Regions from separate parts of the Lactobacillus sp. ESL0237 genome, predicted to be linked through region 3. Evidence: predicted binding sites of a transcription regulator. Region 3 holds the regulator's gene; each other region holds the start of a gene.
What was found. Region 3 encodes NrdR, which represses ribonucleotide reductase genes. Its sites were predicted from a motif close to ACACNATATATNGTGT; they were not measured.
Positions count from the first base shown of each region.

Region 1: nrdJ (ribonucleoside-triphosphate reductase, adenosylcobalamin-dependent) is a predicted target of NrdR. The motif match lies at 3,228-3,243, and genes of this name have one in related genera.
Region 2: F5ESL0237_RS07430 (deoxynucleoside kinase) is a predicted target of NrdR. The motif match lies at 8,022-8,037, and genes of this name have one in related genera.

Region 1 covers NZ_REHE01000002.1:9,680-19,705, reverse strand. Annotated here, with positions in the region: gene F5ESL0237_RS00280 (D-2-hydroxyacid dehydrogenase) at 164-1,174, shown strand; gene F5ESL0237_RS00275 (pyrroline-5-carboxylate reductase) at 1,279-2,043, opposite strand; gene F5ESL0237_RS00270 (YjjG family noncanonical pyrimidine nucleotidase) at 2,186-2,881, opposite strand; gene nrdJ (ribonucleoside-triphosphate reductase, adenosylcobalamin-dependent) at 3,314-5,548, shown strand; gene F5ESL0237_RS00260 (DUF4430 domain-containing protein) at 5,585-5,971, shown strand; gene F5ESL0237_RS00255 (ECF transporter S component) at 5,971-6,486, shown strand; gene F5ESL0237_RS00250 (cob(I)yrinic acid a,c-diamide adenosyltransferase) at 6,483-7,019, shown strand; gene F5ESL0237_RS00245 (NAD(P)-dependent oxidoreductase) at 7,120-7,983, opposite strand; gene F5ESL0237_RS00240 (1-deoxy-D-xylulose-5-phosphate synthase) at 8,137-9,909, shown strand; gene F5ESL0237_RS00235 (alpha/beta hydrolase) at 9,896-10,026, shown strand, end outside.
Region 2 covers NZ_REHE01000010.1:433,384-443,409, forward strand. Annotated here, with positions in the region: gene F5ESL0237_RS07390 (heavy metal translocating P-type ATPase) at 1-776, shown strand, start outside; gene F5ESL0237_RS07395 (CPBP family intramembrane glutamic endopeptidase) at 858-1,535, opposite strand; gene F5ESL0237_RS07400 (YdcF family protein) at 1,721-2,809, shown strand; gene F5ESL0237_RS07405 (ATP-binding cassette domain-containing protein) at 2,939-5,284, shown strand; gene F5ESL0237_RS07410 (glucosamine-6-phosphate deaminase) at 5,432-6,157, shown strand; gene amaP (alkaline shock response membrane anchor protein AmaP) at 6,517-7,071, shown strand; gene F5ESL0237_RS07420 (DUF2273 domain-containing protein) at 7,084-7,263, shown strand; gene F5ESL0237_RS07425 (Asp23/Gls24 family envelope stress response protein) at 7,296-7,796, shown strand; gene F5ESL0237_RS07430 (deoxynucleoside kinase) at 8,079-8,726, shown strand; gene F5ESL0237_RS07435 (deoxynucleoside kinase) at 8,742-9,428, shown strand; gene F5ESL0237_RS07440 (amino acid ABC transporter permease) at 9,722-10,026, shown strand, end outside.
Region 3 covers NZ_REHE01000009.1:67,444-77,469, forward strand. Annotated here, with positions in the region: gene dnaI (primosomal protein DnaI) at 1-80, opposite strand, end outside; gene F5ESL0237_RS05090 (DnaD domain protein) at 88-1,446, opposite strand; gene nrdR (transcriptional regulator NrdR) at 1,449-1,916, opposite strand; gene coaE (dephospho-CoA kinase) at 1,903-2,520, opposite strand; gene mutM (bifunctional DNA-formamidopyrimidine glycosylase/DNA-(apurinic or apyrimidinic site) lyase) at 2,517-3,347, opposite strand; gene polA (DNA polymerase I) at 3,360-6,032, opposite strand; gene murC (UDP-N-acetylmuramate--L-alanine ligase) at 6,257-7,567, opposite strand; gene ytpR (YtpR family tRNA-binding protein) at 7,712-8,359, opposite strand; gene F5ESL0237_RS05125 (thioredoxin family protein) at 8,379-8,699, opposite strand; gene trmB (tRNA (guanosine(46)-N7)-methyltransferase TrmB) at 8,733-9,392, opposite strand; gene F5ESL0237_RS05135 (ABC transporter permease) at 9,396-10,026, opposite strand, start outside.

The sequences.
Region 1 (10,026 bases), on a different contig from region 3:
ATTTACTTAGTTTAATCCTATCTCATTAATAATGTAAGCGATTGCTTTAATAGCAGGTTATAATAAAAGTAAGATTCTTCACAAGTTTATATTTTTAATTCAATCATTACAAGTGTATAATAGCACAAGAGAGAATAATGATAATCTATGGAGGTTAGATTTTATGACTAAAATTTATGCTTACGCTATCCGCAAAGATGAGGAACCATATGTTCACGAATGGCAAGCAGCCCATCCCGACATTACTGTTGATTTTACAGATCAACTGTTGACCCCTGAAACTGCTCAATTGGCTCAAGGAGCTGATGGTGTTGTTACTTACCAACAATTAGATTACAAAGCGGACACTATCGAAGCTTTAGATAAGCTTGGTATTCACAATTGGTCAATTCGTAACGTTGGAATTGACAACATTGACTTAAAAAAAGCTAAAGAACTTGGGTTTAAATTAACCAATGTTCCAGTATATTCACCTGATGCTATTGCTGAACATGCTGCTATTCAAGCTGCTAGAATCTTACGCCAAGATAAGGCAATGGATGAAAAACTTGCTAAACATGACTTCCGTTGGGCACCAACAATCGGTCGTGAAGTACGGGACCAAACTGTCGGTGTTATTGGTACGGGACACATTGGCCAAGTATTCATGCAAATCATGGAAGGCTTTGGTGCTAAAATCATTGCTTATGACTTATTTAAGAACCCAATCTTAGAAGAAAAGGGTTATTACGTTGATAGTTTAGATGAATTATATGCACAAGCAGATGTCATCTCACTTCATGTCCCTGACGTTCCAGAAAACATCCATATGATTAACGATGATTCTATTCAAAAGATGAAAGATGATGTTGTTATCATTAATGTATCTCGTGGTCCTTTAGTTGACACCGATGCTATCGTGCGTGGATTAGATTCTGGTAAAATTTTCGGTTTTGCAATGGATACTTACGAAGGTGAAGTTGGTATTTTCAATAGTGATTTCACCAATAAAGAATTACCTGACAAGCGTCTTGCCGACTTGATTGACCGACCAAATGTTTTGGTAACCCCACACACTGCTTTTTACACTACTCATGCTGTTCGCAATATGGTTATTAATGCTTTTGATAACAACTTAAAATTAATTAAGGGTGAACCAGCTGATACACCAGTTGATTTAAATAAAGAATTTTAATTTCACAAATTAATTTATTCTACTTAAACACATGCTATAACTTTACAAAAAGCACCGATTTATTTCGGTGCTTTTTGCATTTATTTTTATTATTATCATACCCATTAATTAGCTGAAGCGTTAGTTGCCTGGATTAAAGCACCACGAAAACCTAATTCTTCTAGCTTATTAACTCCTTTTATGGTTGAACCACCTGGCGTTGTTACTTCATTTTTTAATTCTTCTGGTAATTTTTTTGTATCAAGAGCTAATTGAGCTGTACCAATTAGCATTTTTTCAATTATTTCATAGGAATCCGTCCGCTTAACACCATTTTCTACTGCAGCATCACTTAGGGCTTGGATTAATAAATCAACATAGGCTGGCGTACACCCAGCAATTGTGCCATAAATTCCTAACTTATTTTCAGGAACAACATAGACATCACCCATGCAAGCAAAAATATTTTTAGTTAGTTCGATTACTTCTTGTTTTTCCTCAGAAAGAAAGCTAATTACTGTGATACCCCGACCAATTTTAACTGGTGTGTTAGGAACAACTTTGACAAAGGTTGCATCTGCTGAAATCAGCTGCTTAACCTTTTTTAAATCGCCACCACCAGTTGAAATAATTATGCCATGATAAACTTGTCCTAGTTTTATAAAAATATTATCAATTGCTGAACCACCTACTGCTACAATTACTGCTTCACAGGGTTCAAATTCATTATACGTATCTACTAACTGTAACCCATATCTAGTTGCCAGTTTTTGTGCAGATGCGTGCCCACCGTCATAAATATAAATATCCTCACTAGCAGTTTTAGCTTGTAGTAGTCCCTGAACGATAGCAGTACCAATTTTACCAGTTCCAATAAATCCAATTTTCATTTCAATCACCTTCAATTGTTTAAAGAGTAGCATCAGCAATTAACACTAATTTTCTTGAAAATCAGCCAACCACTGTCACATTAATAACACTTTACTTTATTATACCGAAATCATTAATTAACTAAGCACCTAGCAACTTAATTTATAAATCATTTTTAAGTAGCTTAACGAATTGGGGATAATTTTTTACTTCATACAGGGGATGCAAATTCATATTATTTTTTCGGTGCCGATGGTTATACCAAATACTATTAAAGCCATAATTTTCTGCACCTAAAATATCTGACTGCAAACCATCACCAAAAAAAATTGTTTCAGCAGGTCCGATTGAAGATAAATTGAAAAAATAATCAAAAATACGTTTGTCTGGCTTAGCAAAACCAGCTGCTTGAGAAGTAACAATTAAGGAAAAATAATTTTTTATTCCTGCCAATGCAAGTCGATGTTCTTGCATAAAGCTTTCGCCATTACTCAGAACCGCTAACTGGTAACCTTTTTTTTGAGCAAATCTAAGTGTATCTATAACACCTGGCAACAACTGATGAGATTCACTAAAATAACTGCGGTACTCTTGCATAATTAATAGACCATCAACATTAATTTGTAGGTTATCTTTGAGAAAGTTATGAAAAACCATTTCACTGAGCTGGTCGTAGGTGATCTTTCCTTGTTCTAACTGGCGCCAAAGACCTTGATTGTAACTGTTATAACGCTGTTGCAACGCCGTAGTTAATTTCCAATGATGGGCATTAAAAAGACTACGTAAAGCATAATGTTCTGTAGCAGCAAAATCAATTAAAGTATCATCAACATCAAAAATTATTTGTTTAAATCGCAAATAAATATCTCCTTATTGCTATTAATATATAAATTAATAAACTTAAAAATTAATCTGTTTACTATCTATTTTATTAAAATTAGCGGACAAAGTCATTTAACATGTTTAATCCAGTATTATGCTAACACACTTTAAGTTGGCTTACCTTTATTAAATCGCCTTAGCATAGTTAGTCTATTTAAAAGATTATTCTTTGTAGTTTTTCTTTACCACTTCAAGTCATTAGGTAAGCACAATTTTTAATTTATTGTGCTTTTTTCTTTGCTATTTATTTTAAAACTTAGTATTTCTTACTCGCACATAAAAGACTGGCGTTATTTTTTTATTTGCTAATTTTTTATTGCATACACAACATGTTGTGGTATCATTTTTTATATAACCATACATAATGTAGTTGTGAAACAAAATTTATATCTAGGAGTCATTTTTATTATGAAAAATTCAACCATAACTTTAAGTCAAGCCTATATTGACCGAGTGAAACAAAATATTACCCCCCATTGGGGCGAATTAGGCTGGGTTACTTACAAACGGACTTATGCCCGGTGGCTACCAGAAAAAAATCGTTCTGAAAATTGGGATGAAACCGTTAAAAGAGTTGTGGAAGGTAATATCAATCTTGATCCCCGCTTAAAGGACTCACCTTCAGATAAATTATTTAATGAGTTAACCACTGAAGCTCAAGAACTATTCAAAATGATTTATGGCCTTGCTGCTACTCCATCTGGTCGCAATCTTTGGGTTTCTGGTACTGACTATCAAAAACGCAATGGCGATTCCTTGAATAACTGTTGGTTTATTGCTATTCGTCCTCAAGCTTATGGTGCCAGCCATATTTTGCCCGATTATTTAAAAAAAGAACAGGTAGCAGTTTCAATGCCCTTTTCTTTTCTATTTGATCAACTAATGAAAGGGGGTGGTGTGGGATTCTCAGTTACTCAAGATAACATAAAAAAAATACCCCAAGTCGACAATAACATTGATTTAACAATTATTATTGATCAAGATAGTGATTCTTATACTGATACAATTAAACTTGGTGCAATTGATAAAAAAAAGTGGTCTAAACAAAATAGTACTCCAAATGACTGCATCTATTTTGAAGTGCCCGACACACGAGAGGGCTGGGTCTTAGCTAATGCCAGATTAATAGATATGCATTTTAATCAAACAAATCCTGAGCACAAGACTAAATTAGTCATTGATATCAGTAATATTCGTCCTTATGGAACAAAAATCAATGGTTTTGGTGGTACAGCTTCTGGGCCAATGCCGTTAGTTGAAATGCTTTTCGACATTAACAAAATCATCAATACATGTTCAAACCGCAAAATCAGTTCAGTTGATGCAACAGATATTTGTAACTTAATTGGCAAAACAGTTGTTGCTGGTAACGTTAGACGATCAGCTGAGTTAGCATTAGGTTCTAATACAGACCAAGCATTTATCACTATGAAACAAGACCAAGATAAGCTCTATCACCACCGTTGGGCATCAAATAATAGTGTAGCAATTGATGCTGCGTTTACCAATTATGAACCGATTGCCAATGGTATTAAAGAAAATGGCGAACCAGGCATTGTAAATTTGGACTTATCTCAAAACTATGGTCGAATTATAGATGGATACCAAAAAGACGTTGATGGTGCAGTAGAAGGAACCAATCCTTGTGGTGAAATTTCTCTTGCTAATGGTGAGCCTTGTAATTTATTTGAAGTTTTTCCTTACATTGCTGAACAACAAAATTGGAATTTAAAAGATGTGTTTAGATTAGCCACCCGCTATACCAAACGTGTTACATTCAGTACTTACGATTGGGCTATATCCCGGGAAATAATTTATAAAAATCGTCGTATTGGCGTATCTATGTCAGGCATTCAAGATTGGTTATTGAATGATTTAGGTCACCGTGTTGTCACTGGTTTTAAAGAAGAGAGCGATCACGAAACTGGAGCTAAAATTCAAGTACCGATTTATGATCCGAAAGGAATTGAAATGGTTTCTAACGCATACCAAGCGGTTGTGGATGCAGACAATGAATATAGCCAAGCTTTAGGATGTAATCCTTCAATTAAACACACTACAGTCAAACCATCAGGAACGGTAGCAAAACTTGCTGGTGCTTCTGAAGGTATGCACTTTCACTATGCAGGCTACTTAATTCAACGAATTCGTTTCCAAGCGTCTGACCCGCTTCTTAAAGCCCTCGCTGAATGTGGTTATTATTCAGAACCAGATGTTTACACACCAAATACAGTTTGTGTTGAATTCCCACTACGAGCTGCACATGCAGATAGTGAAAATTTTGCCTCTGCTGGCACGGTTTCAATTGCTGAGCAATTCGCAACACAAGCTTTCTTACAAACATATTGGTCCGATAATGCTGTAAGCTGCACCATTACCTTCCAAAATGATGAAGGTAAGCAAATTACATCTTTATTCAACCAGTACCGCCATATTATTAAATCAACCTCTCTTTTGCCCTACTATGGTGGTTCATTGAAACAAGCTCCAAAAGAGCCAATTGATAAAGAAACATATGAAAAAAGAAAAGCCTCAATTATTGCCGATGTTGCTACAGTCTTTGCCAAGCAAAACAATGACCAAAAAAATTTGGAATTAATTGATCAAACTGATTGTGAATCAGGGTCTTGTCCAGTCAAATAAATCAAATTAGAATTATATAATTTAGGAGAATTTATTATGAAAAAAAACAAATTAGCAGTTCTTGCTGGAATAGCAACTATTTTTACTTTTTCTCTTACAGGCAATCAGACTAGCCAAGAAGTTATGGCTAAGCCTAGTAATAAAATTACCGTAGCTTATACACTTAATGTAAACAAAAAAAATATAAAAAACAAAAAGGTTAAACTCTCTAAACATGCAACAGTGATGTCTGGTCTTAAAAAAGCTTGGCGAGTTAAGAGCACAAATGGCTTTATCACTGCAATAGATGGTAAAAGTCAAGATACTCACAAGCAAATTTATTGGACTTATACAATTAATGGTAAATTTGCTAATAAGGGAGCTGCGGAACAAAAAGTAAATAACCACGATAAAGTTAAATTTACTTTAGCCAAAATGAATTAATGCTTAACTCAACTAAAAAAATAGCCTTAATGGCCGTTTTAACAGCAATGTGTGTATCCCTAAGGCTTTTTAAAATTATTCCTATACCTAATGTTCAACCCGTAACTGATATTTTAATGATTGTGACTTTGAATCTTAGTATTAGCTTTGGCTTGACACTTGCAGTCTTAACCATGGTAATTTCAAATATTTACTTAGGTTTCGGTTTATGGACTATTCCTCAAATTTTTGCCTATGGCGCATGTATCCTAACTGTTGCACTACTTAGTAAATTAACACCTTTAAAAGACCATCTAACTTTACAGTTAATTCTTGCTACCTTTTTAGGTTGGGAATATGGCTTTTGGGTTGACTTAGGCATGTCAATTTATGGAGGTATTCCTGCCTTCTTAGCATATTGGGCTAGCAGTCTTACTTTCGATACTTACCATGCAATTGGTAATTTAGCTTTTTATCCAGTTTTATATAAACCACTCTGTCTTGCGCTTAATCACTTCCAAAGGAGAAAAATATGACATTGAAAATATATACAAAAACTGGTGACCAAGGCTTCACTAAACAAGTTACTGGTAAAATGGTGCCAAAATATGACTTGCAAATAGCTACTATTGGTGAAGTCGATGAACTTCAGTCTTATTTCGGAGTTGTAATAGCTAATTTATCCACCAACTGTAGTCAATTACGGGAGCTTATCCAAAATTTACAACGCACGCTTTATCTATTACAAGGAGATATTGTCGTCAAAAGACGGTCTAAAATCACTTTAAAGGAAGTTAAAGAACTTGAACAAGAGATTGATCGGCTAACTTCCCTGCTACCAGCATTAACAGAATTTATTCTACCGGGTGGCTCGATTACAGCCGCTAATTTACATTATGCTCGAACCATTGCCCGCCGTGCTGAACGAACAATGGTCCAGTTAAATGAAGAACAAAAATTAGCACCTGCTTGTTTGCAATATTTAAATCGTTTATCTGACTACATATTTGTTCTGGGAAGGTATGCCAATTTTTTAGACGGAAAGCAAGACATCCCCAGCAAGCAGTAATATCCCACTTTTTAAGTATAAATATTAATTTAAAAGCAGGACGGCGATTAATAATCGCTGCCCTGCTTTGTTCGTTTAAGACTTTACCAAAAAATTACTCTTACTGCCACCATAGTTTAATTAAACTTTGCGTACCCAAATCACCCAAATGTTGTTTATCAACCAAAACTTCGTAGAGCCTTTTAGCTTCAGTTGTTGCCGGTAAACTTAAATTCATTTCCGCAGCAGTTTCTAGTGCAATCCGCAAATCTTTCAGAAAATGTTTACTGAAAAATCCAGGCGTATAGTCACCTTGTAAAATTCGTGGACCATAATTGCTAAGACTCCAATTAGCCGCACTTCCACCACTCACTGTTTCTAGCACAGTGGCTAAGTCAAGCCCAGCTTCTTTAGCATAGACAAACATCTCTGTCATTCCCGTCATGGTTCCAGCAATCATAATTTGATTAGCCATTTTAGTATTTTGACCTGATCCTGCGGGCCCAAAATAGTGAACAGCTTTGCCAAAATCATTAAAAACAGGTTGTAAAGCTCTAAAAGCGTCTTTATCGCCACCAACCATAATGGTTAACGTACCATTTTTGGCACCAAGATCGCCACCAGAAACTGGTGCATCCAATATCTTAGCGCCATTCTTTACACCTGTAGTAAAAATTTTTTGCGCAAGTTTTGGTTTTGAAGTAGTTAAATCAACTATATATTTATCCTGCACTATTTCTTCAAAAATACCATTACTGCCAAAATATACTTCTTCCACATCAGTTGGAAAACCCAACATTGTAAAAATTAAATCTGCCTTTTTAGTAACTACCCGCGCACTTGAACACCATACAGCACCTTGTTCAACTAAATTATCAGTTTTACTTTTGCTACGATTATAAACAAAAAGTTGGTGCCCCGCTTTTAGTAAGTTAAGACAGATTGCATTCCCCATCACACCTGTTCCAATAAATCCAATTTTCATTATACTTATCCTCCTTTATGCCAAATATAGTTAATTATAATTTTGCCACAGTTTTAAGTTATTACTTAAACTTATTACAAATAATTAAAATAAAGTATTTTATACTTAGTTAAATCAATTTTATAATAAATATAGTTTAAGGAGGCAAGCATTATGAAAATGCACAATGACTATTTACTAAATAAAATTAATAATCCGCAAGATTTAAAAAAATTGACTTTACCTGAAATGGAACAACTAGCAACTGAAATCAGAACTTTGATTTTAGAAAAAGATGCAGCAGAAGGTGGACACCTCGGCCCAGATTTAGGAATTGTGGAAGCAACAATTGCTTACCACTTCGTTTTTGATGCTCCAAAAGACAAAATTGTGTGGGACGTTTCGCATCAAACCTACCCCCATAAAATGTTAACTGGCCGCGCTACAGCTTGGCTTGACCCGACCCATTATGAAGATGTCACCCCATATTCCAACCCAGACGAAAGTGAGTATGATTACTATGCAATAGGTCATACTTCTACTTCTATTGCCTTAGCCACTGGTATGGCGAAAGCCCGGGACTTGATAGGGGGGCACGAAAATATCATGGCTTTAATTGGTGATGGCTCACTAACTGGCGGCTTAGCCTTCGAAGGATTAAACAACGCGGCTATTGAACCACATAACTTAGTCGTTGTTGTAAATGATAATCAATGGTCTATTGACGAAAACGTTGGCGGTTTAGTTACTGCACTGGCAAAATTACGGACATCTAATGGAAAAGCACCAGAAAATCCTTTCACAGCCATGGGCTTTGATTATCGCTATGTTGCAAATGGTAACAATGTTCAAGATATGATTACTGCCTTCAAAGCAGTTAAAGATATTGATCACCCTATTCTTTTACATATTAATACCATTAAAGGAATGGGTTATGCCCCTGCACTTAAGGATGAGGAAGCCCACCACTGGGTAATGCCCTTTGATCTTAAAACTGATCAGCCAATCAAATTAGCTGATACAAAGCCAACTGCCAAAACAGTTGCAATTGAGACTATTAAGAAACAAATTACTCAAGGACAAAAAATCATGGCTATCAATGCCGCAATTCCTGGGGTATTTGGCCTAGATGAAATTAAGCATGATTTCCCTAAAAATTACATCGATGTTGGTATTGCAGAACAAGAATCGGTTGCCTTTGCCGCTGGCTTTGCAAAAGAAGGCGGCACCCCTGTTTTATTTGAAAACTCAACTTTTTTGCAACGAGCCTTTGATCAACTATCTCACGATGTGGCTGCAAACAATTTACCAGTTGTAATGCTAGTTGCTGGGGGCGGAATTTCTGCAGAATCAAAGACCCACTTAGGAATTTTTGACCAAGTAATGATTAGCAACTTGCCAAATTGGATTTATCTAGCCCCTACAACTCTAACTGAAGAAAAAGCTATGCTAGAATGGGCAATTAAGCAAAAGAAACAGCCAGTAGCGCTTAAAATGCCAACAAATATTGTACCTAACGGATCAACTGAATCACTTTTAAGCGATTACAGTCAAATAAAATATCAAGTTAAAGCTGGTAAAAATATTGCCATATTAGCTTTAGGTGATTTTTATTCATTAGGTCAGCAAGTTGCTGAGCGGTTAGGAGCTACCCTGGTTAATCCAATTTCTGCCAATATTTTAGACCAACCAACTTTAGACCACCTTGCTGCTACTCACCGGCTAATTATTACTTTAGAAGATAATATTTTAGATGGTGGTTTTGGACAAAAAATAGCAGCTTATCTTGGTAAGCAAAATGTTAAAGTACTTAATTATGGGCAAAAACGAATCTACACTGATCAAACTCCACTTGCTAAAATTTATCAAGAAAATCATTTAACAGTCGAGCAAATTATTAGCGATTTAAAGAACAACTTAAGCGCTTCAACAAATGAAAAGAAATAAGACCATCATGCTTACACTGGTAATTATCATCTTGTTAATTCCTCTTTTGCTATTTAGCAGGCGTAATTATCAGTCAGAAAGAGCGACCATTATTCCAATTGCAACCCCTACTCTCTT
Region 2 (10,026 bases), on a different contig from region 3:
GTGTTACAAACAAGCAACTTTTAAAGCCCGCCACTAATATTAAAGAAACAACCAGTCAGGGAATTAGCGGAATTGTCGAGCAACACTTAGTTAAAGTAGGTAAATTAAATTTCGTTAGTTCCGAGCAAAAAATTCAAGCTGTTAATGCAACTGCCATTTATATTTCAATTGACAACCAATATGCTGGTTACATCACTTTTAAAGATCAAGTTAGAGCAGAAAGTGCCACTACAATTGAACGATTAAAACGGCAAACTGGAGCCCAGATGATGATGCTAACTGGTGATCATCAGGATGTAGCAGCTAGAATTGGTAAAGAAGTCGGGATTGAAGATATCCGTTATGATTTGCTACCGGTTCAAAAAATTGAAGCAATTAAAAAAGTAACTCAAGATAAACGTCCGGTGGTCATGACTGGCGATGGGATTAACGATGCTCCCAGTTTAACGGCAGCTGATGTTGGTATTGCGATGGGCGCAAAGGGTGCCTCAGCCGCTAGTGAAAGCGCAGATGCCATTATCATGGTTAATGATTTATCTAAGATTAATGATGCCGTGGCCATTGCAAAACATACTATGAAAGTTGCTAATATTGATGTTTTAGCCGCGATAACCATTGTTATTATTATTGAGCTTATTGCCTTTACTGGCATTATCCCCGCTTTTTTGGGAGCAATTTTGCAAGAAGTAGTAGATATGATTTCGATTAGCTTGGCCCTGTTAGCAAAAACTACACCTAAAAATCCAAAACAAACGGGACTAATTACTGAAAAGTAAAATACTTTAACCAGATAAAAAAACGAATCAAATGATTCGTTTTTTTATCTGGTTAATATTTAATAATTTAAACTTTAAGCGTTAAACAAGAAAGCCCAATGCATTATAAAGCATGTGCGACAGCATTGAATAACGCATATCTTTTGTGGTTATATAAACCCAACCTAGTACACACCCCAATGACCAATAGACAAGCAAAAATGGACTAAAAGCCGGATTATGCACATAGCCGAAAGCAAAGCCGCTTATAATGATTCCTAACCATTTATTTAATAGTGTCTCTTTGACAAAAAAGGTATTAAAAAACATTCCTCTAAATATGGTTTCTTCAAATATTGGAGCGATAATAACTACCATCGGAACAAAAAAATTTCCTGCTAGACGTGAAATTCTATTAAGCTCCATTTGATTATCTGAAGTAGTATTCACATTGATTCCTAATAGATTAGGAATTAGAAAACTGGCCAATGTCAGCAAAACAAAACCTATGATTGCAATTGCTAGTCGCCGGATACTCCAATGCGGACGATAATTAAAATCCCAATCATTTTCTTCTGCTAATTGCTTATGGTAAAGATAAAATAGCAATAATATCGCCAAAACTGTTACTATTATTACTAGGACAACAAAGCCAGCAGGACTTATTTTTAGAATATTTTGTACTTTAGTTGGATAAAAATATAATAATTGTACTATTGAATATAATAGGAAACTTACAAATAAAATGATGATATTTTTAAAAATTGTTGCTTTTTTCACTTGTTTACTCCTTACTAGTTATAAGAATCTAGTAGATTATTATATATAATTAAGCTACAGTATACCATAAACACACAATTTTATTTATAATGTCCTTTTTCGACTTATGTTAATAAACCACCATGTTTTTCATGATTGTTTTTTATACATCATTCAGCAAGTTTATTATAGTTAAGGTGAGGGTCATGCTCCAATTTTTTGAAATATTTAGTGAAAATCGTACATTCATGTATCTCTCGATAATTGTACTAATTTCATTGGGATTATTTTTGTTTTCTTGGTTAAAAGAACCACGTAATTTAATTAATGGCTTACTTTTTAGTCTTTTTCTTATTTTATTTATTATTTGGTTATCCACTATTATAGTTGCAACAAAGTTAAAACATTTGATAATCTTCTATGAAATTATAATCTTAATCTCCATTTTATTGTTTATAGCAACCGCTGCCTTTTCTTGGCTCTTTTTCTTATGGAATGCTTATCTTGTTTGGCGGCGTGAAAGCCATACCTTAGCAAATTTATTAACCTTTTTTCTGGGAATTGTAATTTTTATTTCCTGGGTAATATTTTTATCTGGTGCTTTTAGACTGATACCTACATGGCTTAAAATGTTTTTATGTGCTCCAACAGCAATTGTCCTTTATTTGCTACTGATAGCTTATAATTTCTTAGTTAATCTTTTACTGTATCAAATAGTGCCACGTCAGTATAATCAAGATTATCTCATTGTTCTAGGTTCTGGCTTGAAAAATGGCAAAACAGTGCCCCCGCTATTAGCTACCCGAATTAATCGGGCAATCCAGTTTGCGCAAAAGCAAGTAGCCAAGGGCCAGCAGCCGCCAAAATTTATTATGTCTGGTGGAAAAGGCAATGATGAAGAAATTACTGAAGCAGAGGCAATGAGGTCTTATGCTATTCTTCATGGTGTTGATCCAAAATATATTTTACTTGAAACAAAATCAAAAAATACTTATCAAAATATGCAATTTTCGCAGGCGGTTGCGACGACCGATTTTGGTAATAATCATTATCGTGCTAAATTTTTCAGTAATAATTATCATATTTTTCGCGCTGGCCTAGCTGCTAAAGCGACTGGATTAAATGCAAACGGAGTTGGTTGTTACACTAGACTTTATTTTCTTCCTAATGCAATTATGCGTGAATTTGCTGGTATTTTACTAATTAATAAAAAACGCCATCTAATTATTATTACCTTAATTACATTCCTCTTCCTAATCTTTACCTTTATTAACTTACTTAATAATATGTGCTGAAAAGTAAATGTATAATACTGAAGTCAGCTAAACTTTTTATAATAATAAATACTTCATTATTATAGCTTTAATATCTTATATATGTTAAACTTACGCCTATTAATTAATAAAGGTATAAAGGAGTTAACTATGCTTCAATTAAAGCACTTGCGTAAATCTTATCATGTAGGGGATACAGTCACTCATGCCCTTGATGATGTCTCTATTTCTTTTCGTAATCAAGAATTTGTCGCTATTTTAGGACCAAGTGGTTCTGGAAAAACTACAATGTTAAATGTAATTGGTGGCCTTGATCGCTACGACAGCGGCGACTTAATTATAAATGGAAAATCTACTAAAAATTTTGCTGAAACTGATTGGGACGCATATCGTAACAATTCAGTCGGCTTTATTTTTCAAAATTATAATTTGGTGGCTCATTTATCAATTATTGCTAATGTTGAATTAGGTATGAACCTGTCTGGTGTTCCTGCCTCACAGCGTCATCAAAAAGCACTTGATGCTTTAGCCAAAGTTGGATTAAAAGATCAAGTATCAAAGAGCCCTAATCAATTATCTGGTGGACAAATGCAACGTGTAGCGATTGCAAGAGCATTGGCTAATGACCCAGACATTCTACTGTGTGATGAACCAACTGGAGCTCTCGACACTGAAACGTCTGAGCAAATTATGCAATTAATCAAGCAATTATCTCAAGATCGCTTAGTGATCATGGTCACCCATAACCCAGAACTTGCAAGGAAGTATGCAACTAGAATCGTTAATTTTCAAGATGGCAAAATTTTGAATGATTCAAATGCCTTTAAGCCGGTAAATGAAGCTGATACTTTTAACTTAAAACGAACTAAAATGTCATATTGGAATGCTATTAAACTTAGCTTTACTAATATTATGACTAAAAAAGGGCGAACTGCTCTAACTGCTTTTGCTTCAAGTATTGGTATTATTTCTATTGCAATAGTATTAGCTTTGTCTAATGGTTTTCAAAAACAGATTGATACAACTATGAGTAAAGCATTAGCCAAATATCCTGTAACAATTACCCAAAATGCTGCTAATTTTGATAGTTTTGCGCAAGAAAAAAATTCTAAGAGTGTTGCTAAAAATCGAGGTTATATTACCGCTAGAAAAGATAAGGCACAACAAAGTTCCCACAAAAACAAAATTACGCTAGATTATATTAACTACATTAAAAAGATTAATCCTAAATATGCTAATAACATCTCTTATCAAGTTGGTGTTAACCTCAACCTTTTAGGAAAAATCGATGGCAAAGTTAAGCGTGTGCAGTTTTCACCATTAGAAGCTGGTTCAACTATGACTGCAGCATATTCGCAAATGCAAACACAAGCAGCCAGCATGTCTTTTATGGGATCAGCCGTTTTCCCTACCGAACTTGATAAAAGTCAGGGCAATATTTTAAAAGAGAACTATCACTTACTATCTGGTACTTGGCCCAAATCAGCAACTGACTTAGTTTTAGTAGTTGATAGTCAGAATACTATTATAGATAATGTACTAAAAAATCTCGGCCTTAACATCAAAAATGGAGCTAAAGTTGACCTTAGCCAACTAGTTGGCAGAGAGTTTAGAATTGCTACTAATGATGATTACTACCAAAAATTACCTACAGGAATGTTTATTCCCAAAAAGGTAAACTCAGCTATGTATACTAATAGTAAGCTTAAACTGCGAATTGCTGGTGTCATTCGACCTAAAAATAAAGATTCGCTAGAACTATTAGCGCATGGTATTGCCTATAGTGACCAACTAGCACAGCAAGTTATTAAAGAAAACCAAAGTTCAGCAATTGTTAAAGCACAAAAAAACTCTAATCAGAATGTGCTAACAGGACAAAATATGAATCAGACCACTAAAAAGCAGGTATTGCAAGCAATCGGTGGTTCTACAATTCCTGCTGGAATCATGATTTATCCTAATAACTTTGATGCAAAAAACAAGGTCTTAAATTATTTAGATAACTGGAATAAAGGTAAAGCTAAACAAGATAAAATCATTTATACCGATATGTCTAGTGCAGTAACTACTATGACTGGCGGATTATTAAATGGAATTACTGCTGTTTTAATTGCTTTTGCCGCAATCTCACTTATAACTTCAATGATTATGATTGGAATATTAACTTATACCTCAGTCTTAGAAAGAACTAAAGAAATTGGGATTTTAAAAGCTCTTGGCGCACGAAAAAAAGATATTACTCGTGTCTTTGATGCTGAAACTTTTATTTTAGGAATTTTTTCTGGTATTTTGGGAATTGTAATTGCCCGGCTGCTAATTTTCCCAATTAACAGTGTACTTTATTCCATCACTGATTTGACCAATGTAGCTCAACTTAATCCAATTCATGCTCTTGTTTTAATTGGTATTTCGACCATTTTGACGATGCTCGGCGGACACTTGCCTGCCCGCATGGCTGCCAAAAAAGATGCCGCCATTGCTTTAAGGAGTGAATAAAATATTTAAAGTCTTAATCAATATTCTATTTGCAAGAAATATTGATTAAGGCTTTTTTAAATTATTTACACTGCCTATTTTATCTCTAGTTGACAAATTGGCATATACCAATTTATAATTAACTTAATATTTTTGGGAGGCTTATTTATGAAAATAATTATTAAGGACGACAAAGCAAGTGCTAGTGAGCAAGCGTTTGCAATTTTTAAAAACAGCATTAGCAATGGAGCAAAAGTTATTGGCTTAGCAACTGGTTCCACTCCGGAAAATCTTTACCAAGAATGGGTTGATAGCCAACTTGATAATAGTAACTTAATTAGTATTAATCTTGATGAATATGTTGGCTTAGACGAAAAAAGTGACCAAAGTTACCACTATTTCATGCAAAAACATCTTTTCCAGCAAAAGCCATTTAAAAAATCATATATACCTGATGGTATTTTAGCTATTAACAATCCACAAAAAGCTTCAGCTGACTACAATAAAATTATCGAAGACAATCCAATTGATATTCAACTTTTAGGTTTAGGCCAAAATGGTCATATTGCTTTTAATGAACCTGGAACCGCATTTGATTCAATCACACACGAAGTTAAATTAACCGAAAATACTATTCAGGCAAATTCGCGTTTCTTTAGCAATATTGATGACGTTCCTAAGTCAGCAATTTGTATGGGTATTGCTAATATCATGAGTGCAAAAGAAATAGTAATTATGGCGTTTGGCGAAAATAAAGCTGATGCCGTCCAAAAAATGATTGAAGGACCAGTAACTGAAGAAGTTCCTGCATCTATTTTGCAAAATCATCCCAATGTAACATTAATTATTGACCAAAGTGCTGCTAGCCAATTAGATGAAAAATATCGCAATTAGGACTTAGATTAAGCAAATCAAAAAAGAAATTAAAACCCTTTAGACTAAACTGTCTGAAGGGTTTTATTATTTAGTAATTAAACAGATATATCTAGTCTTAAACAGTAAATTGTTTATATTCAGTTAGTCAGCAGTAAAATAGCTCCCGCACTAGTTGGTTTAGCTTTGCCCCTTTTATTTTAATAATTTTTATTTTGTCCAACACCAGCTGAATCCGTTAACATTATTGATTTTTATTATTTAATTATAACGTTATTTAATATATTAACCAGAAATTGTATACATATTAGTGCATATTTCTATACTAGTAAAATATTATGTATTATACTTAGGTTAAATTAAGAGAGGATGGTGATAAGTTGAAACGAATTAAGAAATGGTTTATGATCATATGCTTCTTGCTAATTATACCGCTACCAATATTTATTCTCTGGGATAATAGTGGTTTTTGGCAAAAGTACTTAAAAATCAGCTTACCTACTTTAGGGAAGCTCAACCCAATTTTTACTTGGTACCTGATTGGTATCAGTGCCATTATTTTATTGGTACTAGTTGTTAGTTTAATAATAATTTTGTTTTGGCCTGTACAACGATACTTTAATTTGATTCATAAAAAAGATGGTCAAGTTAAAATAACTAGCAAGGCTATTAATAGCTATGTGGCCAATTCTTTAAATGATTTACCTTATTTAAAGAATCCAAAAGTGGCTTCACGACTAACTAATCGTAAAATCAAAATTAAGATTAGTGGCGACCTTGGAGCAGCTGAAAATATGACTCCCTTGCTTGACAATTATTTAGAAGAATTAGACAAAAATCTCAAGCTATTATTAGGGATTGATCAAAAGCCTAAAATTAAAATTAAATTTGTAAACTATCACACTTCTAATAAACCAGAACAGCGCGTTCAATAAAGGAGGCAAGCAATGAAAGAAAATTTAGAAAAGTACCTCCCAGAAATAAGCGGTGCAGTAATCGGTTTATTACTAGCATTTTGTTTTATCGGACTGGGATTTTACAAAACTATTTTCGTCATCGTTATGTTAGTCTGCGGCGCTTTAGTTGGTCATTATTGGCCCTTACTAAAAAACTTAAAAAACAGATAATAATCGAATAATACCGAAAGGAACTGATATTTATGGTACAAACTAATTCAAAACAAGAAATAAAAGGCGATTTAAATTATGATACTAAGGTAATTCAAAAAATTATCGGTATTGCTTTATCAGACGTAAAAGGGCTCTTAACTGTCAACGGTGGCTTCTTTTCAAACTTAGCTGATAAAATTGTCAATAACGATGATGTTACTTCAGGGGTCAATGTTGAAGTTGGTAAAAAACAAGTAGCTGTAGACATTGAAATTGTTGCTGAATATGGTATTCAAATTTCTAAATTATATGACCAAATTAAACAAAAAATCCATGATAAAGTTAAAGAAATGACTGACTTAGATACTGTTGAAGTTAATGTAACGGTAGTTGATATAAAGACTAAAGAACAACATGAGAAAGATTCGGTTAGCTTACAAGACAAGATTACCGGTACGGCCCAAGATGCTAAAGAAAAAATTGGTGGTCAAGTTGATAAAGTGCAGGACAAAGTAGAAGATAAAAAAGAAGCCAAAGCTAGAGTTAACTAACTATAATTAACTAATTCTACTTTACTTAACAAAAAGTGATAAATCACTAAATTCGGTTGAATCGTGTTTTATCACTTTTTTGTCTAAAAATTTATTGCTTCGCAAGTTAAGGTTTCACGTGTAACAAAATAAAAGCTATATGTATTTTGATATTTTTTTAAGCTGTATTATACAAAAACACTTGACATTTAAATTATTATTTTAATTAATTTTTTGCTTGTCTAACCACTATATCTCGTATTAAACTAGATATGAATCTATATATTGTATTTAAGAAAGAACGTGATTCAAGTTATTGTTTTAAGTGGGCCAATTGGAGCCGGTAAATCCAGTTTAACTAGTATTTTAGCTGAGCATTTGGGTACACAAGCGTTTTATGAAGGAATCGATAACAATCCTGTTTTACCTCTATATTATCAAGACATGAAACGCTACACTTTTTTACTTAATATTTATCTACTCAATCATCGTTTAGCCCAGATTAATCAGGCAATTCAAGAAAAAAATAGTGTATCTGATCGTTCCATCTACGAAGATGCCCTTTTTTTCCAAATGAATGCCGAAAATAATGTGGCTGACCCGACTGAGTTTAAGATTTACGATAGTTTACTTGAGAATATGTTGGAAGATACACCTGGTAACCCAAGTAAGAAACCGGACTTATTAATTTATATTCACGTTTCTCTTGACACGATGCTAAAACGCATTGAAAAACGTGGTAGATCATTTGAGCAATTAAGTACCGATCCCAGTTTAAAAGACTACTATGCCCGTCTAATTAATTATTATGAGCCATGGTATGAGAGTTATGATGCTTCGCCTAAAATGGCTATTGATGGTGATCAATATGACTTTATTGTTGATGAGCATGCCAAAAAAGAAGTTTTACAGCAAATTGATAATAAATTGCACGAAGTAGGCAATTTATAGTAAAGAAGGAACGTGATGACAGTTATTGTTTTAAGCGGGCCAATTGGAGCCGGTAAATCCAGTTTAACTAGTATTTTAGCCAATTATTTAGGAACCAAACCATTTTACGAAAGTGTTGACGATAATCCTGTATTGCCTCTTTTTTATGCGGATCCCAAAAAATATGCTTTCTTATTACAAGTATTTTTCTTAAATACTCGTTTTCGTAGCATTAAAGATGCATTAACGGATGACAACAATGTCCTTGATCGATCAATCTATGAAGATGCCCTCTTTTTTCAAATGAATGCTGATATTGGACGAGCAACCAAGGAAGAGGTTGACACATATTATGAACTTCTAAACAACATGATGACTGAACTTGAGCATATGCCTAAGCGTCAACCTGATTTGCTTGTTCATATTGATGTATCATATAACACGATGCTCAAACGAATTCAAAAACGTGGTCGTCCTTATGAACAACTTAGTTATGATGCCACTTTAGAAGATTACTATAAGCAATTACTGCAATATTACAAGCCATGGTATGAAAAATATGCCTATTCACCTAAAATGACAATTAACGGTGATCAATTAGATTTTATGACCAATAATCAAGATCGCCAAATTGTGCTTGACCAGATAGTCGCTAAATTAAAAGAGATTGACAAACTACCTGAGACATGGCATAAATCAACTAATATTGAACTTATAGATTAGATTTAATTTAGCAATACCCCGAAATCAAAATAATTTCGGGGTATTATTATGTCCAAATTCATCGTCTTTAAATACAAAATATTATAAATGATGCCTAAATTATTACCCTTCGTCCTAACTATTTCTTATTTAGCATTTCTTCTTTTAAAGTAGCTTATTAATAAATAATCATAGTCAACTTTTTTAAGGTGATATCAAAAAAACTAATTTAATATTTTATTTATGTTATGCTTGTAATTACTTATCCTAGATAGATTACTGTGCAATTTGACTTAAAAGGAGAAAAGATAGCGATGGCTTACATTATCTCAATTATTCCTGCTTTACTCGCAGGAGTAAAAATAACTTTACTGCTATTTTTGGGGACAATCATTATGGCAATTCCACTAGGAATAATTACCAGTCTAGGCTTACTATCAGCCATTAAACCCCTAAAATTAATTTTTAAATTTTATATTTGGATTATGCGTGGAACCCCACTATTATTGCAATTAATCTTTATTTTTTATGGCTTACCCATTATTGGTATAATTTTTCAGCGCTATGACGCTGCTTTAGTTGCTTTAGTTATGAATTATGCTGCTTATTTTGCTGAAAT
Region 3 (10,026 bases):
TGCTTGCGAATCTCGTCAAAATTATTTTTCTTAGTTAGTTTTGAATTGTTTTTAATTATTAGCTGATTTATTGTACGCATTTTTTACCTACTTCATACCATTTTCACTTTCAAAATTCTTAAAGAAGTTCTTTAAATCATCTGCTGAAACATCAGTTTCATTCTTTGCCTGACGTTTACTCCAATCGGTACCCTTTTCTACTGATTTTTTACTATAGTTACGATAATGACTAACTTTATTCTTTTGTTTAGCCTGTTTTCTTTTAGCAATATATTCTAAGGCTTGTTCTCCTGAATGTACCCCATGTTGCAGCCAATCATGTAAAATCGTATTAGTTAAATTATAAGAAAGCTTAGGGCTACTTTGCAGACAAACATACGTTAATATATTAAGCAAGTCTGCTGAAATGCCTTTCTGGTTATATAAATTATCAAGTAATTGATATTCACTTGCATCAACAAAATCATGACTCTCATTTTTTAAGTAATAGATAAATTGCGCCGGAGTTTTTTCATGTGCTAATTGCAAAATTTCCTGTTCTTTTTTACTAAATTGCTTATCATTAAAAGTTGAATCTGCTTGCAACGTCCGTTTTTGATTCTGTTGCTGCGTATCTGTACCATGAATGGTGTTTGCAATCGTTCGCTTAATTAATGGCATGTTCAATTGATATTCACCGTGCAAACAAGATAAAGTTTCATCAACAAATTCTTGTTCGGCTAGACCATATGTCCGCATTAGACCACGAATTGCTTCACGATTTTTATCAATTTCACTATTTGGGATTTGATATATTTCAAATTGCTGTTTCATAAAATCCCAATCAATACTGTCTTGTTGATTGATACTTGCTTGTTGATTTTGACCAACCTGGTTTTCACGCACTGCTTGTTTGACTTCTGGTGAAGGATCGATTGCCTCTGCTTTTGGCAAACTAAAAACATCCATAAATGAAGCGGATATATCTTGCGCATTAGCCAATCCGGTCACAGTATTTTTATTTTGCTTATTCTCATGTGCAAAATCACTACTTAGCTTTTGAAAAACTGTAACACCAACTTTTTCTTTTAATAAACTAGCTAATAGTGTTGTGGCAAAAAATTCACTACTACTGGGTACTTCTGCCAAACGAAAAGTTAAAACTTGACCCATAATTTTATTATCGAGTAATTTTGTTTGAACTAATCCGACAGCTTCCAACTTATGTAATGCGATAAACAAGCTTTTGAGGTCGCAGTCTAGTTGTTCTTGTAAACTATACAGTCCATGTGCATCTGACAGAATCATTTGTGGACGGTAATCCTCATTTAAGCTTAAATATAAAGCTAGCGCTAACGAGCCAATTAATGGTTGATATAACTTAACTAGAATACGCAGTGCAGTTATAGAAATTTCTACCCGATTAATAATTAAAAAAGGCTGTTTAGGATTGGGCGTCATAAACATGACTAATTACCCTTCTCTCTTTTGGCCATCATATCTTCCATTGTCTTCATAAAACTAGACATATCCTTAAATTCACGATAAATTGATGCAAACCGAATATAGGCAACATCATCTAATTCAGCTAATTCATCCATAACCAATTTTCCAATTTTTTTAGATGAAATCTCACTAATTCCTTGTTGTCTAATTTTATTTTCTACATGATCAACTAATTGTTCAAATTGAGAACTAGTAATGGGCCGTTTTTGTCCAGCAGCCATTACACCATGAAGTATTTTTTTGCGGTTAAATGGCTCCCGTGTACCATCATTTTTAATTACTAATAAAGGTGTTGTCTCAATTCGTTCAAAAGTAGTAAACCGAAAACCACAATTTTCACATTCTCTTCGCCGTCTTATTGATCTATTTTCATCACTAGGTCGTGAATCAATGACACGAGATGCATTTTGTCGACAATTAGGACATTCCATACTCTGACTCCTTAATTATTTTACTAATCAATTTATCTAATTTAGTTTCTAAAACTTTTATTGTACTGGTATTTAAAATTACATAATCAGCCAACTTTGCTTTTTGGGCTAACGACATCTGGCTATTAATTCGAGCTATCGCATCTTTTTCAGTTAAATTGTCTCGTACCATTAAACGCTTGATTTGCTCACCCTCTGGTAAAGCAATTAAAATACTACAATCACATAAATTTCGAGCTTTAGATTCAAAAAGTAGTGGTGCATCAAGAACAACAATCAACTCACCTAGCTTTTTATATCGAGTAATTTTAGCCTGAATTTCTTTTAAAATCAATGGATGTGTAATAGCATTCAGCCTTTTCAATTGCTGCTTATCATTAAAAACTATTTGCCCAAGTTTTGCACGATTAATTGATTTATCTGAATTTAAAATATTACATCCAAATTCTGTCACTACAACTTTATAACCTGCATGATCTATATTTAAAAGCTCATGAGCGATTCTGTCACTATCAATAACTGGTATCTTCTTTTTATGAAAGAATGCATCTGCCGTACTCTTCCCGCTAGCAATTCCACCAGTTAAGCCTATCACGATAGTCACTTATAAATCACCTGACAATCGGGACAAAATGTAGTACCACGTCCTGATACCTTGATTTTTTCTAATAAAACCCCACAGCGTGGGCAAGGCTCACCTTTATGTCCATATACCTTCAGTAATTTTTGAAAATCGCCCGTATCACCGTTTGCATCAAGATAAGTATGTATGGTTGTGCCGTGCTTTTTTATGGCCAAGTCAATTAGTTCATTAATATTGTCGTGCAATTGATGTCCTTGAAACTGCGGAATTTGATTGGCTAAACTTAGTGGGTGAATTTTTGTCTGCCACAATACCTCATCAACGTAAATATTACCAAGTCCAGCAACAATTGTTTGGTCAAGCAGTGCATTTTTTATATTCTTTTTTTTGCGACTAAGTGCATTTATCAAGTACTGTGTAGTGAATTCAGATGAATTAGGTTCGCAGCCCAATTTACTAATACCGGTTACTTCCTTTTCTGTACCAGTCTTAACCAATTGCATGCGTCCAAATTTACGGACATCATTATAACGTAATGCTGTTTTGTCTGTAAAAGCTATTTGAACATGATCGTGCTTATCTTTAGGTATATTAGCCTCTACTAAACGATATTTACCTTCCATCCGCAAATGAGAAACAATAGTTAATTGACCACTTAAACGAATTAGTAAATATTTTGCATAACGATCTATCGTTTCGATTTTCTTACCTACTAATTGCTGAATAAATTGCTCAGAATCACTAGCAATAATTTTAGGATACCACACCGTAACTGCTTGAATCGTTTTTCCTTTAACCAAAGGAAGAAGAGTTCGGCGAACTGTTTCTACTTCTGGCATTTCTGGCATTGATCTATCTCCTTACTTTGCATCAAACCAATCATGACCATAGCCTGAATCAGCAACCAATGGAATATCTAAATGTACTGCTGATTGCATCACTGCAGGAACAATCTCTTTGATAGTTGCTAACTCATCTTTAGGAACATCAAAAATCAATTCATCATGAACTTGAACAACCATTTTTGTTTTTAAATGAAGTTCATCTAACTTGCGTTGCATATTAATCATCGCAATTTTAATAATATCTGCTGCAGATCCTTGAATTGGCGAATTAATTGCAGTACGTTCAGCAAATGATCGAATATTAAAGTTTTTAGCGTGAATATCTGGTAAATAACGCCGGCGATGCATAATAGTTTCAGCATAACCCTTTTCACGAGCTATTTGAACCGCTTTATCCATGTATTCTTTAATTTGGGGGTATTGTTCAAAGTAATTATCGATAAATTCTTGAGCTTGCTTACGACTGATATTCAAATTTTTGGATAGCCCATAATCTGAAATGCCATAAACAATACCAAAATTAACTGCTTTGGCTCTGCGCCTCATTAATGGGGTTACTTCTGCTGGAGATTTCAATTTGAAAATTTTCATAGCAGTATGCGCATGAATATCATAGCCAGTTCTAAAAGCTTCTTGCATTTGCTCATCACCAGAAACTTGAGCTAAAATCCGTAATTCTATTTGAGAATAATCGCAAGAAAAAATGTAACCAGCTGGATCACTTGGTACAAAGGCTTTTCTAATCTGCTTACCTTCCTGTGTCCGAGTAGGAATATTTTGTAAATTGGGATCAACAGAGGATAAACGCCCAGTTGCTGTTAAAGTCTGTAGATAGCGAGTATGAACTCGTCCATCTTGCTTAATTACATCAAGTAACCCATTAACATAGGTTGACTGAATTTTGGCAGTTTGCCGATAAGTTAAAATATCAGCAATAATGGGACTTTGATCTTGCAATTGTGTTAAAACATCAACTGAAGTTGAATAACCGGTTTTTGTTTTTTTAATAGCAGGCAACCCCAACTTTTCAAATAAAATATGACCTAATTGCTTCGGTGAATTAATATTAAACTCTTCGCCGGCCTCTTCATATATTTTTCTTTCTAAATTTTTGAGTTCAACGGCAAACTCTTGCTGCAAATCAGTTAAAGTATGGGCTTGAACTTTAATCCCGTTAATCTCCATAATTGCTAATACTCGAGCTACAGGCAGTTCAATACTTGCATATAAGTCATCTTGTTCATGGTCTTTAAGTTTACTCAAGAGCGATTCTTTTAAGCTAGCAATAGCTTCAACTTTGGTAGCAAGATGATTATACAGCAACTGATCATCAGCAGGTATTTGTTGACTTTTACCCTTACCGTATACCTCATGATCATGTTTTACTGAATTATCACCATACATGTTGCAAATTTCCGCCATATCATCAGAATTATTTTCATTATTAATCAGATATGAAGTTAAGAGCATATCGTATTCGATTCCTTGAACTTGAATACCTAAACGTCTTAAACCAACCATTGTTCTTTTTAAATCAAAAACATTTTTTTTGATTTTTTCATTCTCTAGGATACTTTTTAGTTCGTTATTCTTTAAAAGATTTACATCGCGACTAAGATAAACTTGCTTATCAATCGCAAAAGCAAAACCAACAAAAGTAGCTGAATGATAATTTGCCCCCAGCATTCCTAAATAAAAGCTAATCGTCTCAGCTTCCTTGACCTTTAAGGCGAGGTTTTTATCGGTTAATTCAGTAAATTCAACATTAGATGCTTGATAAGCACTGTCATTTGGCTCCAATAATTTAGGCGACGGTTCTAAATCATTTAGAAATTTACGAAAATTCATTTTTTCATAAAAATGACGTAATGCATCATAATCAACACTTCTCTTTTTCAAATCAGCAAGACCAATCGTCACCGGTGTACTGCAATTGATTGTAGCAAGCTTCTTAGCCAAAAAGGCCTTATCCTTATCCTTTATTAAATTTTCTTTTAATTTTGACTTTTTTAATTCATCAACATGTTCATATAAGCTTTCAATTGAACCATATTCTTGAATAAGCTGTGCAGCAGTCTTAGGTCCAACCTTAGTCACACCAGGATAATTATCTGAATTATCTCCCATTAGAGCTTTCATATCAATAAACTCAGTAGGTGTTACTCCATTAACCTCTTTCATATGTTCTGGCGTATATGCTTCCAGGTTCAGTACACCTGATTTAGTCACCATTACTGTTACTTTATCTGATGCTAATTGTGTTAAATCCTTATCCCCAGTTACTATGGTTACTTCAAAATTGTTTTTTTCACCAATTTTTGAAAAAGTACCAATTATATCATCTGCTTCATAATCAGTTAATTCATACGTAGCAATCCCCAAATCATGTAATAGTTCATGAATATATGGTAATTGCTCAGACAGTTCAGGCGGGGTTTTTTGCCTGCCACCTTTATAATCACTATACATGGCAGTTCTAAAAGTGGTTTTACCAGCATCAAACGCAACCAAAATATGGTCAGGCTGAACATCACTAAGTAAAACATCGAGCATATTTTTAAAAGTATAAATGGCATTAGTATGTAAACCATCTGCGTTTTTAAAATTTTCAAGTTGACGGTACAGGGCATAAAACGCCCGAAATGCAATCGAATTACCATCAATTAAAAGTAATTTTTGATTAGCCATTGAATCTCCTCACAAGTAAAGCTATAGTTTCTTTTATTCTAACAGTTTTTTTTACTTCTTGCAGAATGCAATCCTTTCCAAGAAAAAAATGACCAAACCAAAATAATAGGCAGTCAATTTGAAAATCTAAAACTTCAAAATAAAAAAGCAAATAATATAATTACTTGCTCATTTAATTAAACTAATTTATCAATTTTTACTATAATTAATCAAACACTTCTAAGTTAGAGCAATTTTTCAAAAGCAGCTTCATACTTTTGAATATCGCCAGCTCCCATAAAGACAATTACACAATCCTTAATTTTGGTTAAATCAGCAATGTTATCAAGATTAATCACTTCAGCATTAGGAATCTTTGCCACCAAGTCCTCACTGGAAATTGCTCCACCACTTTCTCTAGCTGAAGCATAAATTGGCGTTATATATGCTTTATCAACGCCACACAAAATATCAATAAATTCATTAGCGTATTTTTTTGTTCTTGTGAAGGTATGCGGTTGAAAAACAACAACTAAATTCTTATCAGGAAACTTTTGCCGAGTAGCTTGAATGGTTGCCCGCATTTCCGTTGGATGGTGGGCATAGTCATCAATTATACTAAATCCACCTAAATCTTTTTCAGAAAAACGCCGTTTTGCTCCCTTATATGTTAATAAACCTTTTTGAATCGCTGCTAATGGAATATTCTCTGTATATGCAACAGCAATTACTGCTGTTGCATTTAGAATGTTATGATCACCATACAAATGAATAGAAAATTGACCAATTTTTTCTCCATGGTGCAGAACACTAAAACTGGACCCAGCAGTAGACCGCCTAATATCTACTGCTTGAAAATCATCATTTCTATTAAAACCGTATGTATATTTATGGGCATTAGTATGTAATTTTTGTAAACGCTCATCTGCTCCCCAAACAAATAACCCCTTTTGCGTTTGATCAGCTGCTGTTTGAAAGGCAGCAGTATAATCCGCTTGATCTTTAAAATAATCAGGATGATCAAAATCAATATTGGTCATTATTTGATAATCAGGATGATAAGCCAAAAAATGCCGGCGATATTCATCAGCCTCATAAGCAAAAAAGCGTGAGTCTTTAACGCCTTTTCCTTCACCGTCACCAATCAAATAAGAGGTAGGCGCTGCCGTTTTTAAAACTTGAGCCAGCAAGCCAGTAGTCGATGTTTTACCGTGAGTACCAGAGACGCCAATACTGGTATGTAATTTAATGATTTCTTCAACTGTATCAGGATAACTTTGCCAAGATAGATTTTTCTCTTGACAAGTACTTACTTCAATATTGTCGTCTTTAAAAGCATTTCCTTTAACGATTACTTGACCGGTATCTTTAATATTATTGGCCGCAAATTTAGTGACTTTGATACCAGCTTCTGCTAAAGGAGTTTGCGTAAAAGTGTATTTTTCGATATCACTTCCCGCAACGTTATAGCCTAAATCATTAAGCAATAAAGCTAACGAAGCCATTCCTGTACCTTTAATTCCAATAAACCAAATTTGTTTATTCTTATCTAACATATTTTAAGCTCCAAAATTTCATTTAACACTGGTTATCATTCTACCATTATTTTTATCAAAAAAGCAGCACAGACTAATATTTCAGCATTAAAAAAGCCTCAAAAGTTAACTAACTTTTAGACTTATTTTTATACTATTTGCTAATTACAAACCAATCTTTCCGCTTGCTAATAATTCATCACATTCAGCAGGATCAAATGCTGCACCTACTGGAAAATCATCAGGTACAACTAGTATTCCTCGTTTTTGGGGAGCATGAGCAAGTCCTAGCTCGCGTGCTGAGCATATCATTCCATATGAATCAACATGCCGCAATGCCCCAGGCCAAATTTGTTGCCCATTAGGCATTAAGGTACCAGGAAGAGCTACCACAACCTTTTGTCCTTGAGCAATATTAGGAGCTCCACAAACAATTTGATATTCTTCATTATCGCCTACATCAACAGTTGTAACATGTAAATGATCAGAATCGGGATGCTTTTCACATGTCTTCACATAGCCATAGACTAAAGTCGGTTTACCATAGGCAAGCTGATCAGTAAAACCAACTTCTGCTAATTTTTGATTTAAAGCCACCAAATCAGTTTCAGAAAGCTTAACTTGTCCATCAGATAAACTATTATAATCAATTAATTGATCAACATTAAAAAAGTTATAACCAATCACATTGCCTTGTTCATCAATAATCTGGGTAACATCGTTCTTTTCGTTATATTCACTTTTACCATGGTCTTGACCCAAAATCACAATTAAAGTCTTGGGATAACTACGCTTATTAATACTAGTAATCATTTAGCAAAATCCTCTTTCATTAGTCCAATGACCGCAAAAAATTTTCAACTTCTTCTTTGGTTTTACGATCCTTATTAACTAGTCTACCAATTTCTTGACCATCTTGGTAGACAACAAAAGATGGAATTCCCATAATATCCATTTCTTTAGCCAGGTCAACAGCTCCATCGCGGTCAATCTGATAAAATTTGCTATCAGCAAAATCTTTTTCAATTGCTGGTAAAAATTGATCCAAAAAACGGCAATCAGGACACCAATCGGCAGAAAATTCCAGAATTACTCGTCCACTTTTTGTTATTTCAGTTAATTTATCTTTGTCAAATGCTTTAATTTGTTCCATCTTTAAAACCTCACGTCTTCATAAAGTACTTAATTATTTTACCCCAAAATTAGCGTGCAGAGCATAAATTGGATTACCCTTGGCCGCAAATTTATGTTCATATTCAGTTTCAATATTGTTTGCAATAATTTCGTGAACCTCATTATGCAAATCAACTGAAACAAAATCAAAGTTCATACCATAATTATTCATACTTTGTACAGAATACGCAAATAATCCAGCATTATCCGTTTTAAATTCAAGGTGACCATGCGGTGTAATTATTTTTTGATATTTCTGTAAAAATGATTTATAGGTCAGACGCCGCTTTTCATGGCGGCTTTTTGGCCAAGGATCACTAAAATTCAAATATAATACATCAGCGCTGTCAGGTGCAAAATAACAATCGATATTAGCTGCATCAGCACATAAAATTTGCAAATTATTTAAATTTTTTGCTAGCTTCGAACGTAAAATCATTCCCGCCGCTGAAATTTGTAACTCAACTGCCACAAAATTTTTTTCAGGGTGTTGTTCAGCCAAGGTCGTAATAAACTGCCCCTTCCCTGAACCAATTTCAATTTCAAGTGGTTTAGTATCGTTAGCAAAACGATCAGCCCAATTTATTGTATTTTGTGGATCCGGTCGATCTAAAACACTCTCTGGATGTTGATTAACTAAACTAACGGCCCACGGCTTGTTACGTAACCTCACTGATTATATCTTCCTTTGCTTAACTTTCCACGGTAAATACCAATGAGCAATTAGCCAGCTAAATAATAGTAAAAAGCTACTTGCTTCAAATAATTGCAAATTAACTGGTAGAATAAGTAACCAAAAAATGCTAATTATCACCCACTGCATAAATAAAGCTAAGGACAAGACTTTTAAAAGATCCTGTCCTCTTTTAATGTGCTCAATCGGATATACCTGATACATAATATTATTATCAAATTCGTTTGCCATTGGCAATAATTGATAAACCGTTAAAAAAACTACTAATGAGCATAAGGTCAAGGCCCATAGCCAATTTTGAACAAGCAAAGAAATTAAGCCAGCAAAAGCAGTCATTCTAACTAATAAATTCAAATTTTCTGGGTTGCGTAGTAAAGCCCGCCGATAAAGAAATTTATTAGGATTTTCGTTTCTGAGTGAGTTAGGAAGTAAAAAGTCTAAGTATTTACGTCGTCTAATTTTTACTTTTCGCTCTTTAACATCCGTAAACATGCTAAATACGCCATATACTTGATTTTTACGTCTTTGCTCTAGCTCTACTGCATATTGCCAATCAAACAAGGCAGCATTTTGTGGTTTAAAAGTTGCTCCACTAATAAGTATCGCTAATAGA